4 regions of the Rhizobium sp. WYCCWR 11146 genome follow, and region 3 is predicted to be linked to each of the others. Evidence: predicted binding sites of a transcription regulator. Region 3 holds the regulator's gene; each other region holds the start of a gene.
The links. The regulator LexA, encoded in region 3, represses DNA repair genes until DNA is damaged. The targets are predictions, from matches to a motif close to TGTTCNNNNTGTGTTCNG.

Region 1 (3,098 bases), on a different contig from region 3:
AAAGGCGTGAAGATCTCGGCCTTGGTGCTGAAATCCGCCAGCCGCTCGATGACGAAACTCGTGTCTCGAGGCGCATGGACGCCGTCCGTCATATCGAGATAGTCGTCGTCATAAAGGGCGTTGACCTGGAGGACATGACTGATCGCCGAACCAGGCCCGGCAAAGACTGTCAGTTCCGGCTCATCTGTGAGCACGATATCCGTAGGATCGCCGAAATGCGGTAACGGGATGTCCTTTCCGGCAATCGCCGCCAGCTTCTCGAGGCTCTCTTCGAAGACGCGGCCGAAATGGCGCGCCGGGCCAAATTCGATTTCGTAGCTGCCGCTTTTGTAATTGATGCCCGGATCGTAATCCTTGAGCTGGAGATCGGAAGAGAAGGCGGCGCTAAAGGCATCCTGATCCGGCAGAGCCGGTCCATCCGCGCCCGGTCCTGCGCCTTCGGCATAGTTGGTGCGCAACCTCATCTCGTCGGTCGTCATCTCGAAGAGACCGATGAAGTGCGCAATGATTTCCGAAATCTTCTCGATATGCATGGTTCGGCCCTCCCATTCGAGATGACGATCGGCCTTGGAGGCACCCGCCGGGAGCCGTGGTGTGGTCGTCAAATCGTTTTCAAGCAGTCAAACTGCACCGGCTTGAGCCGGTGCAGTTCGTCTTGGTCGCTGGAGGTCAGTGTCAGGTGCTGGTATCCTCGCCGACGTCGGAGACATGAGAATTGCCGCCGATGACGCTGGAGTCGACCGTATTGCTGAGCAGGTTCGCACCCTGAACGAGTTCGAGGTGGAAGCCGGAATTGGCAAGGATTGCCGAAGCATCGGCCGCGCTCGAGCCAGTGGCGTCGTCGCCAGCCTTGAGATCCCAGCCTTTGCCGTCCATGTCCAGGCCTTCTGCACTATCGGCGGTGCCGCCATTGGCATTCAGGTGGTTCTGGGCTCCTTCGTTGTCCATCTTGATGTTCCAGGCGCTATCCTGGTCGGCCAGATGGTTCGCCTGGACGGCGCTGAAGCCGCTGTCATTGCCTGCGCCGGTCAGCGAATTGTTCAGGATGCTGTCGACGTCGAGAGTGAAGGAGAAGTCGTCCCCGAGGTTGAAGGTGAGGTCGTGTCCGGCAACGCCGAGGTTGGAGTCCTTGACGTCCTCGATGACGGCGAAGTCTGTGTCCGTCTTGTTGAAGCTGTCGGAGGTGTTGTTGCTGTCGGAGACCGTCTTCGTATCCGTCTCCGTCTCCGTAACGGTCTTGATGTCGGTGTCGGTTACGGTCTTGGTATCGGTGTCCGTGATCGTCTTGGTGTCGGTATCGTTGTCGCTGTACGACTTACTGTCATAGCTCCAGTCGTAGTCGTTATTGGAGTCGGTAGTCGTCGTGGTCTTGGTGCTCGTATCGTCGTCGGACTTGTAGCTCCAGTCATATTCGTTGTCGCGGTTGTCGCCGTTGTTGGCGGCAACATCGATCTCAGCCTTGACGTCCACGTCGACGCTGTTGTCTTTATTGTCGCGATTGTCGCCATTGGCGACGCCGACATAACCGGTCGAGCCGTCGTCGACTTCAGTTGAATTGACAGCGCTGTTGGCAAAGCCGTCGGCAAGCGCCCCGACCTTCGTGATTTCGATATCGTCAGACATTCAAGTTTCTCCAGAAAAAAACCGGAGCAGCTTTTCGAAATCCCTCTCATCTCAAATGGGATTTTACTCGCGCTCGCTCCGATGCGGTTAACATCGGCAGATGTATTCGATACTGGTCATCTGCGGCTTCTTCGCGATTTGTTGATCAAACCGTTGGTATTGGGAACGTACGTACTCAGTACAAGGCCGCACATATCCGGCTCCGAATCCTGCAAAGGATAGGGAGTAGTCAGGTTTTCTTTTCGTTGAGTTGCCCTATAATGGAGGCCATGCATCAAAAACGCATAACGATACCTGGCTTTTCCATGTCGCCACTTGGACGACGATCACAGAATGCTGGAAAAAATGCGGATCCGATAGACACCAATTCGGGCTAAGGCCGATTTGCCCTGCCCGAATAGCCCTCGAACAGCTCCAGTCGTCGGAGCGCTAAGATCTGTTCGGCGTCGGCATCGGCGAGCAGCTATAGTCCAGGGCTCCCCGGCATTCGCTGCAGGGTTGAAAGGCACCTGTCGACGGTTTGCTGTCTCATATCCGGCCCGCCCTGCATAACTAAAATATGACAATTTGTACTGAAATATTACATTCAACTGATCATCTATAGTCGGAGCAAATATAGCCCTGAAGTATATATTGCAGCGAAAATACAACCAAAGCTTTGTATCGTATCGTTTTTTGTCCGTTAAAACTAATCACTTTGGGCCATTTCCTTCCTTCTCAATCCGTATTAACATAATTAAGAAATGTCTAAAAAATAAGGCGATGACATTCGGGGCCGGCATTTCTTACTATCTTATACCCGCCATCGCTCAACGTTTTAGTAAAGTGTAACGCTAGGGGAGGCGTAAATGTTCATGACAGGCTCAGGAATGGAGAATGCGGACCAGGGAAGGAAGTTGGGTCCGTCCGGAGATACTATACTAGTGGTAGCAAAGGCGGATCTATTTTCAGAATGCATGGTAGAAGCACTGGCAAAGAAATTTCCGAACTGTGAAGTGTCAAGCATAACGAGTACAAAGCCGATGCTGGAAAAAGATGCCAGCGATATGAAACTCGTTTTATTTTATCATATACCCGGCCCGGAGCTTCACGAAGCGCTGCAGGCTGCCCGCGAAAACCACCCTGAAACCTCGATCGGACTTGTCGTCGAAGCTATCGACATGCTCGAGCCCTATGTCAGCCGGCTGGTAGAAGCGCGGATCATCGATGGCGTCCTGCCACTCAACCTGCGGCTCGATGTCTTCATGGCTGCAGTGGATCTGCTGATGAAGGGCGGCGAACATTTTCCGTCAGCACTTCTCAATCGCCTCACCAACAAAAACGCCCAGCTGGAGCCTTCACTCTATCAGACAAAATCGGTCGATGCGGCCCGCAGCAATGCGCTCAAGCTGAGACGCGACAGCATCTCCGCTTTGACGACCCGGGAGGTTCAGATCCTGGATCTCATATGCAAGGGCACGCAGAACAAGATCATC
Region 2 (3,098 bases), on a different contig from region 3:
ACAGATTTTGGCGCCAGGAAAAATCGGCGAAGCTGCGCCGCCATATCACAATCGGCAACATGCAGAGCGCCTGTACGGCGAAGCGGCCGGCGGTGATCTCCGCGGACGGGACTGTGACGATGGCAAGCTTGGCGAAAATATCGATGAGCGGCGAGAACATCACCGAGATAAACATCAGCACAAGCCCCATCGTCACGTCGGAGGCGGACGAAACGGGGCGGGCGGAGGTGCTGTTCATGATGAAATCCCTGTACTCAGGATATTGGTCACTCAGGATATTGGTCGCTCAGGATCTTGCGACGGCCCTGTCGCACCACTCGGCGAAGGCTGCGATCGCCGCCTCCGCGCCGATCTCATTTAATGTTTCGTGCCGCATGTCCTGATATATCTCAGTGCTGATACGGGAGAAGCTTTGGCCTTTCAAATGGTTTGACAGCCAGAGCACGGCTTTTCCACGCTCCGTCGCCGGGTCCTCTCCGCCGCCGACCAGATGGATCGGCATGTCCCGCGGCAGCCGGTCGAGGTGGATTTTCTGCGGCGCGCGGAAGGTCAGCTCGAAGAGATCGAGCCAGAGAGAGACCGAGGCGTCGAAGCCGCAGAGCGGATCGGAAACATATTTGTCGACTTCATCAGGAAGACGCGACAGCCAGTCGAACTCGGTGCGGCGGCCGGGAATGGATTTGCCCCAGGCGCCGAAGGTGAGCTTCGGCAACATGCCGCTCGGCACGTCGGAGCCCTTCAGCATGCGCTCGGCAAGCAGGATCGCCTGGGCGGCGCGGCCGGCAAGGCCGACGGCGAAATTCGAATTCCAGACGGCGACGGCGTCGAAGTCGGCCGGAGCCGTGACGGCAGCGTTGAGGGCGATGAGGCCGCCCATCGAATGGCCGAAAAGGATCACCGGCAGGCGGGGATGGCGGGAGGCCGCATGGCTGCGCATGGCGATGACGTCGCCGATCACCCTTTCGACCCCACCGCGCCGGGCAAAGCGGCCGATCGGCGCGTCGGGCGCCGTCGTCTCGCCGTGGCCGCGATGATCATGGGCATAGACATGATATCCGCGCGCCGCCATCGCCTCGGCAAAGGAGCGGTATCGTTTCGAATGTTCGGCCAAGCCATGCGATATCAACAGGATGCCGCGTGCCGGGGTGATGGCCTCGGCATGGTGATAGGCCAGCGACGCCCCTGGCACGGCGAGCCTATGCGTTTCAGAAAACATGTGATCCTCCCGGCGGCAACAGACCAGATCGCCGGGTAATTGCAACATGGGTATTTGATTATCTGATAACAATTTGTGGCCTTGTTGCGATTCAGGGTTGCGGCCTTTTGATTTTGATGCTTATTTGTTCCTGTATTGTTCTTTTTTTGGGGGTTGAAATGAGCAGCATGCAATTGCGTACCTTGTCGTTCGCTGTGTCGATGGTTATTGCCGGCGCCGCCGTGGCGCAGGAGGCTGGCGGGCGCACCCGCTTCATTCTGGCGGCGAGCTGGCAGCCGGCCTTTTGCCAGACGAACCAGAAGAAGGCCGAGTGTGCGAGCCAGACCGGCGAGCGTCCCGATGCGACGAACTTTTCCTTGCACGGACTTTGGCCAATGCGGCAGGATTATTGCGGCGTAAGCGCCGAGCAGAAGGCCGCCGACAAGGATGGCGACTGGAACAAGCTGCCGGAGGTCACGCTTGCGGCGGAGACGAAGACGGCGCTCGCAAAGGCGATGCCCGGCACGCAATCCGGCCTGGAACGGCATGAATGGGTGAAGCATGGCACCTGCACGAAGATGAGCGCCGACGACTATTTCGGTGTCGGTGTGCATCTCGTGGGCGCACTCAACGCGTCGGCGGTGCGCGATCTTTTCGCTGCCAATATCGGCAAGCCGGTCAAGGCCGACGCGATCAAGGCGGCTTTCGACAAGAGCTTCGGCCCGGGTGCCGGCGACCGCGTCAAGATGAGCTGCCGGCGGGCCGGCAATGTCAGGATGATCAGCGAGCTGACGATCGGGCTTTCGGAAGCCGCCGGGGCGGCATCGGCGAAAAGTGCCGGGCTTGCCGATCTGATCCAGGGTGCTGGAAAAACATCGTTCGGCTGTGACGAGGGCGTCGTCGATGCTGCGGGCTTTTGACCGGAAATCCTGAGTAAACCGGGTTTGGCGTTGCCCGCAGGCGCTGTTTCGCCTACATAGCGGCACAATCGAAGTTTCCCGCCCGGAGCAGCGCAGCATGGCACGTCAGTTCATCTATCATATGTCCGGCCTCAACAAGGCCTATGGCAACAAGAAGATCCTGGAGAATATCCACCTTTCGTTCTACCCGGATGCCAAGATCGGTATCCTTGGTCCGAACGGCGCGGGTAAATCCACCGTGCTGCGCATCATCGCAGGTCAGGACAAGGAGTATACCGGCGAAGCCTGGCTCGCCGAAGGTGCGACGGTCGGCTATCTGGAGCAGGAGCCGCATCTCGATCCCAACAAGACGGTGTTCGAGAATGTCATGGAAGGCGTCGCCTCGAAGACGGCTGTCCTCGATCGCTATAATGAATTGATGATGAACTATTCCGACGAGACGGCGGAAGAGGGCGCCAAGCTTCAGGACGTCATCGATAGCCAGAACCTCTGGGATCTGGAAAGCCAGGTCGAGATGGCGATGGAAGCGCTGCGCTGCCCGCCGCGCGACGCCGAAGTCACCAGCCTTTCCGGTGGTGAGCGTCGCCGTGTTGCGCTCTGCCGCCTGCTGCTTTCGCAGCCGGATCTGCTGCTGCTCGACGAACCGACCAACCACCTAGACGCCGAAACCATCGCCTGGCTCGAAAAACATCTGCGCGACTATCCGGGCGCCGTGATGATGATTACCCACGATCGCTACTTCCTTGACAACGTCACCGGATGGATTCTCGAACTCGACCGCGGCCGTGGCATCCCCTACGAAGGCAACTACTCGGCCTACCTGCAGGCGAAAGCCAAGCGCATGCTGCAGGAAAGCCGCGAAGACGCATCGCGCCAGAAGGCGATCAGCCGCGAACAGGAATGGATCGCTTCCAGCCCGAAGGCTCGTCAGGCCAAATCCAAGGCGCGTATCAAGTCCTATGAGCAGTTGGTGGATGCCGCCG
Region 3 (3,098 bases):
CGCGGCTCTCCATCTGGCAGGGACCGGCAATCAGCGACAGGCGGCCGGTATTGGAAAAAGTGACCTGGCCTTGGCCTTCGCCGATCCTGACTTCGGAATTCGTATCAGTGCTCATCGTGTTTCCTCGAAGGCGAAGAGCGTGCCCTGCCCGGGCGCGGGCTTCACCAGAATGCGATTGTTCTTGCGCGTGTATGTCACCCCGTTAGCAGCCAAATGCGCTTCTGTCACGGCAAGATCGGCGACAGTGAAGAGGATTGCCCGGCCGCGCAGGCCGCGATCTGCGGATGAGCCGGCGATGTCGAAATAGGCCTCCAGCCCTTCCGGCGTCATCAGGCTGATTTTCGCATTCGATGCTGCGATATTGACGCCGAACCCGGTCTTCTCGACTGCCGATTGCGCCACGGCAAGGCTGACGAAGGCAGCGAAGGCGGCCGGCTCCGGCGTGCAAAGCGCGATCTCGATTAGGCCGGTGACGCCATTGGCATGCGTCTCCAGCGCGGCGCGGTCAGCCGGCAGCGTGACGCGCTCGACGGTGAAGAGCAGGAGATCAGGCGCGCGCAGGTCGCCGGCGAAAGCCAGCTTGAAGCCGGCAATCGTCTCGGAACCGTCCGGCATCGTCATCGGCCGGGTGAACTGCAGCATCTCGCCGGCGCTCGATCCGTTGCCGACGAAATTCTGATGATCGATGCCGGCATCCTTGCTGCCGAAAGCCAGCCCCGAAAGCCCCTCCTCGCCGCAGCGGAAGCGGAAGGCCTGGTTGCGGGCGGTGAAGACATTGCCTTGCCGCGCTGATGCCTCGCTCTCCTCGACGCTCGCAATCCCGAGCGGCTCCAGATAAGTCTTGTCGGCAAAGAAGACGCAGGCATTCTCCGTTCCGAAGGGATGGCGCGCATCGGCGGCAACGGTGAAGCCGAGCTTGCCGAGCCTCTCGCGCGCCAGATCGATATTGACGACCGGCAGCACGACATGATCCAGCGGGTGCGGTTTGGCGGAGTGCTCGTTCATGATATCCCCTCTCCTAACACGGCAGAGATGTGTGAGAGTGCCGCCCAAGGCAAGACTTGTGTGCCAATCCGGCGAATGAAAATAAAAATCTCAACGAGTTGGCGCCAAGTTTTACGGAAATTTAGCTACTTGCGGAACACATATGGAACATATAGTGTATGTTCTGGATTTGTTTCAATCACGAGGTCACAACGTCGATGCTCACGCGCAAACAACAGGAGCTTCTCCTTTTCATTCATGAGCGCATGAAGGAATCCGGCGTTCCGCCATCTTTCGACGAAATGAAGGATGCCCTGGATCTCGCTTCCAAGTCCGGGATTCACCGGCTGATTACGGCGCTGGAGGAGCGTGGCTTCATTCGCCGCCTACCGAACCGCGCCCGTGCGCTCGAGGTCATCAAGCTTCCGGAGGCCTACAGCCCCAGCATCCAGCCCCGGCGCGGCTTTTCGCCGAGCGTCATCGAGGGCAGCCTCGGCAAACCTCAGCCGGTCGCCGCCCCCGCTCCCGCAAAACCCGTCGCCGACAACGGCAACTCGGTCTCCGTGCCGGTCATGGGCCGAATCGCTGCCGGCGTGCCGATCTCGGCGATCCAGAACAATACCCACGACATCGTCGTTCCGGCGGACATGCTCGGCTCCGGTGAACATTATGCGCTCGAGGTCAAGGGCGATTCGATGATCGACGCCGGCATCTTCGACGGCGACACCGTGATCATCCGCAATGGCAGCACCGCAAGTCCTGGCGACATCGTCGTTGCTCTCGTCGACGACGAAGAAGCGACGCTCAAGCGCTTCCGCCGCAAGGGCGCCTCGATCGCGCTGGAGGCCGCCAACCCGGCTTACGAGACCCGGATTTTCGGGCCGGACCGCGTCAAGGTTCAGGGCAAACTCGTCGGTCTCATTCGCCGCTATCACTGACATTGGCCAGGCCCGATTCGGTAAAACTGTTGCTGCGCCAGTCATAGGCGCGATGGCGCATCCATGGCCGCGACAATGCATCGAATGCGGTTGCGACCTCCAGGCCGGTGTCCGTGAAGCGCAACTCGATGGAACCCGTCCTGCGCAGCGTCTCACCGGTGAAGAGCGTCGCACCTGAGCGGCAATTGTTGAAGCGAAGGCGGACCGATGTCACGACGATATCGGCCGCGTCACATGCCGGGCCGAGATAGGCGGCATTGTCGATGACGGTTACCACCTGACCATTGCCGAGCCTTGATGTGCACCAGGCCTTCTTGACGCAGGAAAAGCGGTTTGCGTCACCGCCCGCTGCGGCCGCCCGCATCGCGGTCCTTGCTTCGTTCTGCTGATCGCGGGAAAGCCTGACGCGGCGGTCTTCTCCCTCAGGCGGGATAGCAGGACCATCCAGCATCTTCGGCGGGTCATGCTTCGGCAGGACTAGCGCTCTCTGCCACTGGTCGAAGATGAAATCCGGCGGTCTTTCACGGTTGGAAGCCATTGCTGCCGCCTCGACCACCGCGACGAGACTGCCATCCTCCGAAATCACCAGATCCGGCGGCCGGGGAACCGGTAGAAGCAACAGGATGAGTGTTGCGACCGCGATGATCGATGTGCCGGCATGGCGCAACCGGGTACGGAGCAGCGTCAGCAGCAGAAAGCCTGCCACGGCTATCGCGAAATACCAGGCGGGCATGCGGCCGACGTCGATATTGCCATCCCAGCCGGACACCGTCTTTGCGACCGCGATCACCAGATCGAGGCCGAATCCGACGACCTTCCAGGCCCAAACATCCAGACCGAAAGGCATTAGCAGCATCGCCAGCAAGCCGGCCGGCATGACGATGAAGGAGATGATCGGCATCGTCGCGAGGTTCGCCGGCAGGCCGTAGGCGGTCAGGCGATGAAAATGCTCGATCGAAAACAGCGCGGTGGAAAAACCGCCGATCAGCGAGGTCAGGAAGACGCCGCCGAAGAAGCCTGCAACTGTAACGAAGGGCCTGATGATCGGCAGCTTCAGGAAGGCGTTTTCGCGGACGCGCCGGTCCTTCCACAGCTGATAGCCCGAGACCAGCGCCAATGTCGCCGCAAAAGACATCTGGAAGCTCGGACCCAAAACCTCGGACGGCGAAATGACGA
Region 4 (3,098 bases), on a different contig from region 3:
GAGGATCAATTGCTAGCGATGCTCGCAACGCATCGCGGTCACGTCGATCAGTCTTTGTATGTCTGGCCTCTCGTTCCACCGCAGTATAAAGCACTTCGCGCACATCTGCGTTGTGTCCCATCGCTTGAGCCACGCGCAACATTCGGTCATCGAATTCTTGCGAATCTCGCCGTTTCGACGGCGGAATGGGGACAAATACTGTATTCTGCCAGCTGTTAGCGTTGACGTTCTGGGCAATCGCGGCCCCGACATTGGCAATCGCGCGCTGCTTGTGCTGCCATTGTCCGGTGTTGCGAACGGAGGGGCTCTTCTTTAGATTGCTGATGATCTGATTTGTATAACTGTGAGCGAATCCCGCCCGCGGCGTATACGTACCGAAATACGCGCAGGTATCGCTATCATCAAGATAGAAGTGATCGGGGCGCTCGAGATCGCCTACGACCCTAAGACGAGCTGACCAGCTCGCGTCTGATGTCGTCATATTCGCGTACTCTTATGGCGCCTTCGGCTTCAAACCGCGTCGGCCACGTCAGATCCGATCGTTCAAAACAGCTGTTCAAAATGAAGAGTTTCCGTTTTTGCTTAAGAGCCTCTCTCGCCTGCACCAGCGTTCCGGATGTTTCTCCGGCTTCAACGATGATGGTCGCCTCCGTGAGGGCCGACATCGTCTTGTTCCGCTCGGGGAAAAAGAAACGGTTCACTCGGAAGTTTTGAGCCTCATATCGCTCTAGCGGGACTTGGCTGATCAGCAAATGGTCCTTCGCGATACGCTCCTGCAGGCTCGCGTTCGATTTCGGGTAGACATGGTTCAAGGGCGTGCCGATGACCGCGATCGTCTCACCACCAGCTGCAATTGCAGCGTTGTGAGCTTCCGTATCGACGCCTTCAGCGAGGCCCGATACGATTGTAAACTGATCTTGCACGAGCCTCTTCACAAGATGCCTAACCCGGCTCAACCCCTCGCCACTTGGTTTTCTGGTGCCCACAACGGCTACTGATCGCGTCGCAATCAGCTCCCACCGGCCCTGAAAATAAAGGAGTTCCACGGGATGGGTGGCTTGCCGCAACCGCTCGGGATATTCGAGTTCGCCCCTGACCCGCACATCAAAACGCGTCCCATCAGGACCGCGGAGCTTGTCAATAACCCGGCTTGCGACCAGCCTTGCCTGTTCCGGGGGGATGAAATCAGATGGTCGGGCATCAGGAGATTCTGCGAACTTTTCTGCAAGTGATTTGAAGCTTGCGTTTTGTTCGGTCCACATTGCCTCGTACGCGCCAAGTTCCAGCGCGGCATCGATAGGATCAAATAAAGGTCCCACGTCGTTCTTGACGTTCCAAAGAGTCGCTTGCTTCATTTTGCCTGCCCAGTTCTTTTTTCATTCACATGCCATGGCAAGGATGCGTCAAGCTTAATCGAGCCGCCCAACGCATTCTTAACACCTTATAGGAGAACAAATAGAGAACATCAATATCCATGACGCTAACAAGTGCTGATCCTAATCGTTTCCTGACCGCACGGTCTCAACCGCTAGCGAACATTGCGGAAGTGGCCGCAGCAACTCTGCCTCGGTCTTCGTCAGGTCAATCCATGCACTCCAATCTTCGGATTGAAGGACGACGACTTTGGCGATCGTGGTATGGCTTCACATCCGGGCCGGGTTCTGTGGTCAGCATCGTAAACGCCGGCGGATGGTTTCCCTCGCCTTGGCGCCATATTCCCGCTACCGCCATGAATGGAGCACCATTGGGCGCGAACTGGTGCTTCGCCTTCGGATATTTCTTCCCGGTGAACTCGAAAAGGGCGCTGGCTGGAATAAGACAGCGGTGGCTGTCGCCTAAATGTCTGCCTTCCGAGCGAAAATTGAAAACCGAGCCGCCCTTGCCGGTCGCGGGAAACCCGAACTTCATCTGTACCAACTCTACGATACCGTCGTCGGCAGCTCGCATGACCGGGGCGCTGTCACCGATCTTGATGTCGTCAGCATGCGGCATATCCAGTTCGGTTTGATGCGTGGGGATACCGAGCGCCAGGTCCTGCATCATCTTGCAGTATTCCGCGTAGCGGATGTGTTGTTCATAATCGTTGCACATAGGCGAGACCTGGCTTTCCTGAGTATGGCGTCACCCTCCGGGACCGGGCTGTTGGCTGCGCTGAAGCCTTGAATTTCAAGTCTTCACCCTTCGGGCTGTCATCCCTGACGCGTGCGTCGATCAGCGTCTCTAGCAACACGTGAGGTAACCTCAATGTTCCCATCCCAGCAGGCCGATGGCGCGAAGTTCCATCCCTTCGTCGTCGCCGAACCAGCAGGTTGCTTGATCACGAAAGTGGCCGTGCAATTCAGACCGAACGCTATTGCGCTCCAACCAATGGCGTTGCCGAACCCAGCTCTCTTGTCTGGCATCCCTAATCCAGTCCCGTCCTTGGACGGTCAACCCGCAAGGGGTTCGCAGTCCCTGCGACCTCTCTGGCTGCGCCGCCGAGGTGACCGCGGTCAGGCCCGGATCAAACGGGTGCCATCGAGCGGGGATCGGCCCCGCCACTGGATGGAGCCTCACATGTCGGATCTCAGCCTCGCACAAAACCACGCACTCGATCTTGCCCAGACCCTGATGGTCCCGGTCACCCTCTTCGAAATCGATGGTGAGATCGGCGTCATGCCTTCCGCCGAGTATGACGGCGACGAGGACGCCATCATCAACGAATATGACCCCTTTGCCTATGGATCGGCTCATTGAGCCGATCACCCCTTCGGGGGGGAAGGCGTGCCGCTTGCGCTGATGCGCGCGCAAGGGAGGCTTCGCCGCGATCTTTCCCGGCAGATCTGCACATTGCGAACCGCGCCCTTGCACGCTTCCATCTTCGCGGCCTGGACGCAGCCAGTCCGAACAGTCAGGAAAGCTAAAGGAGGTGATATGGAAAAGAATGACATCGAAGAGCTGCGTACCCGGGTGGGATGCGCAGCCGTCCTTGAGCATGAGGGCTTCGCGATAGACAGGAAAGAAAGCACGCGCCGGGCAGTCAAATTCCGGCGAGACGATGACATCGTCATCGTGATCCACGACGACAGAGGCTGGTTCGATGCCCGTTCCGACGCCAA

Region 1: a site for LexA is predicted at 1,635-1,652, ahead of HX899_RS24250 (fibrinogen-binding protein). Genes of this name have one in related genera too.
Region 2: a site for LexA is predicted at 1,342-1,359, ahead of HX899_RS12140 (ribonuclease T2 family protein). Genes of this name have one in related genera too.
Region 4: a site for LexA is predicted at 1,448-1,465, ahead of HX899_RS06430 (DNA-processing protein DprA). Genes of this name have one in related genera too.

Annotation. Positions count from the first base shown of each region.
Region 1 covers NZ_JACCEY010000026.1:26,437-29,534, reverse strand. Annotated here, with positions in the region: gene HX899_RS24255 (hypothetical protein) at 1-533, opposite strand, end outside; gene HX899_RS24250 (fibrinogen-binding protein) at 676-1,623, opposite strand; gene HX899_RS24245 (response regulator transcription factor) at 2,472-3,098, shown strand, end outside.
Region 2 covers NZ_JACCEY010000016.1:435,527-438,624, forward strand. Annotated here, with positions in the region: gene HX899_RS12130 (DMT family transporter) at 1-238, opposite strand, end outside; gene HX899_RS12135 (alpha/beta fold hydrolase) at 287-1,216, opposite strand; gene HX899_RS12140 (ribonuclease T2 family protein) at 1,375-2,115, shown strand; gene ettA (energy-dependent translational throttle protein EttA) at 2,213-3,098, shown strand, end outside.
Region 3 covers NZ_JACCEY010000037.1:139,817-142,914, reverse strand. Annotated here, with positions in the region: gene kdsA (3-deoxy-8-phosphooctulonate synthase) at 1-115, opposite strand, end outside; gene HX899_RS28315 (VOC family protein) at 112-1,005, opposite strand; gene lexA (transcriptional repressor LexA) at 1,203-1,922, shown strand; gene HX899_RS28305 (ComEC/Rec2 family competence protein) at 1,903-3,098, opposite strand, start outside.
Region 4 covers NZ_JACCEY010000010.1:70,378-73,475, reverse strand. Annotated here, with positions in the region: gene HX899_RS06435 (hypothetical protein) at 1-481, opposite strand, end outside; gene HX899_RS06430 (DNA-processing protein DprA) at 444-1,355, opposite strand; partial or broken gene HX899_RS06425 (SOS response-associated peptidase family protein) at 1,497-2,091, opposite strand; gene HX899_RS06420 (hypothetical protein) at 2,557-2,736, shown strand; gene HX899_RS06415 (DUF3991 and toprim domain-containing protein) at 2,914-3,098, shown strand, end outside.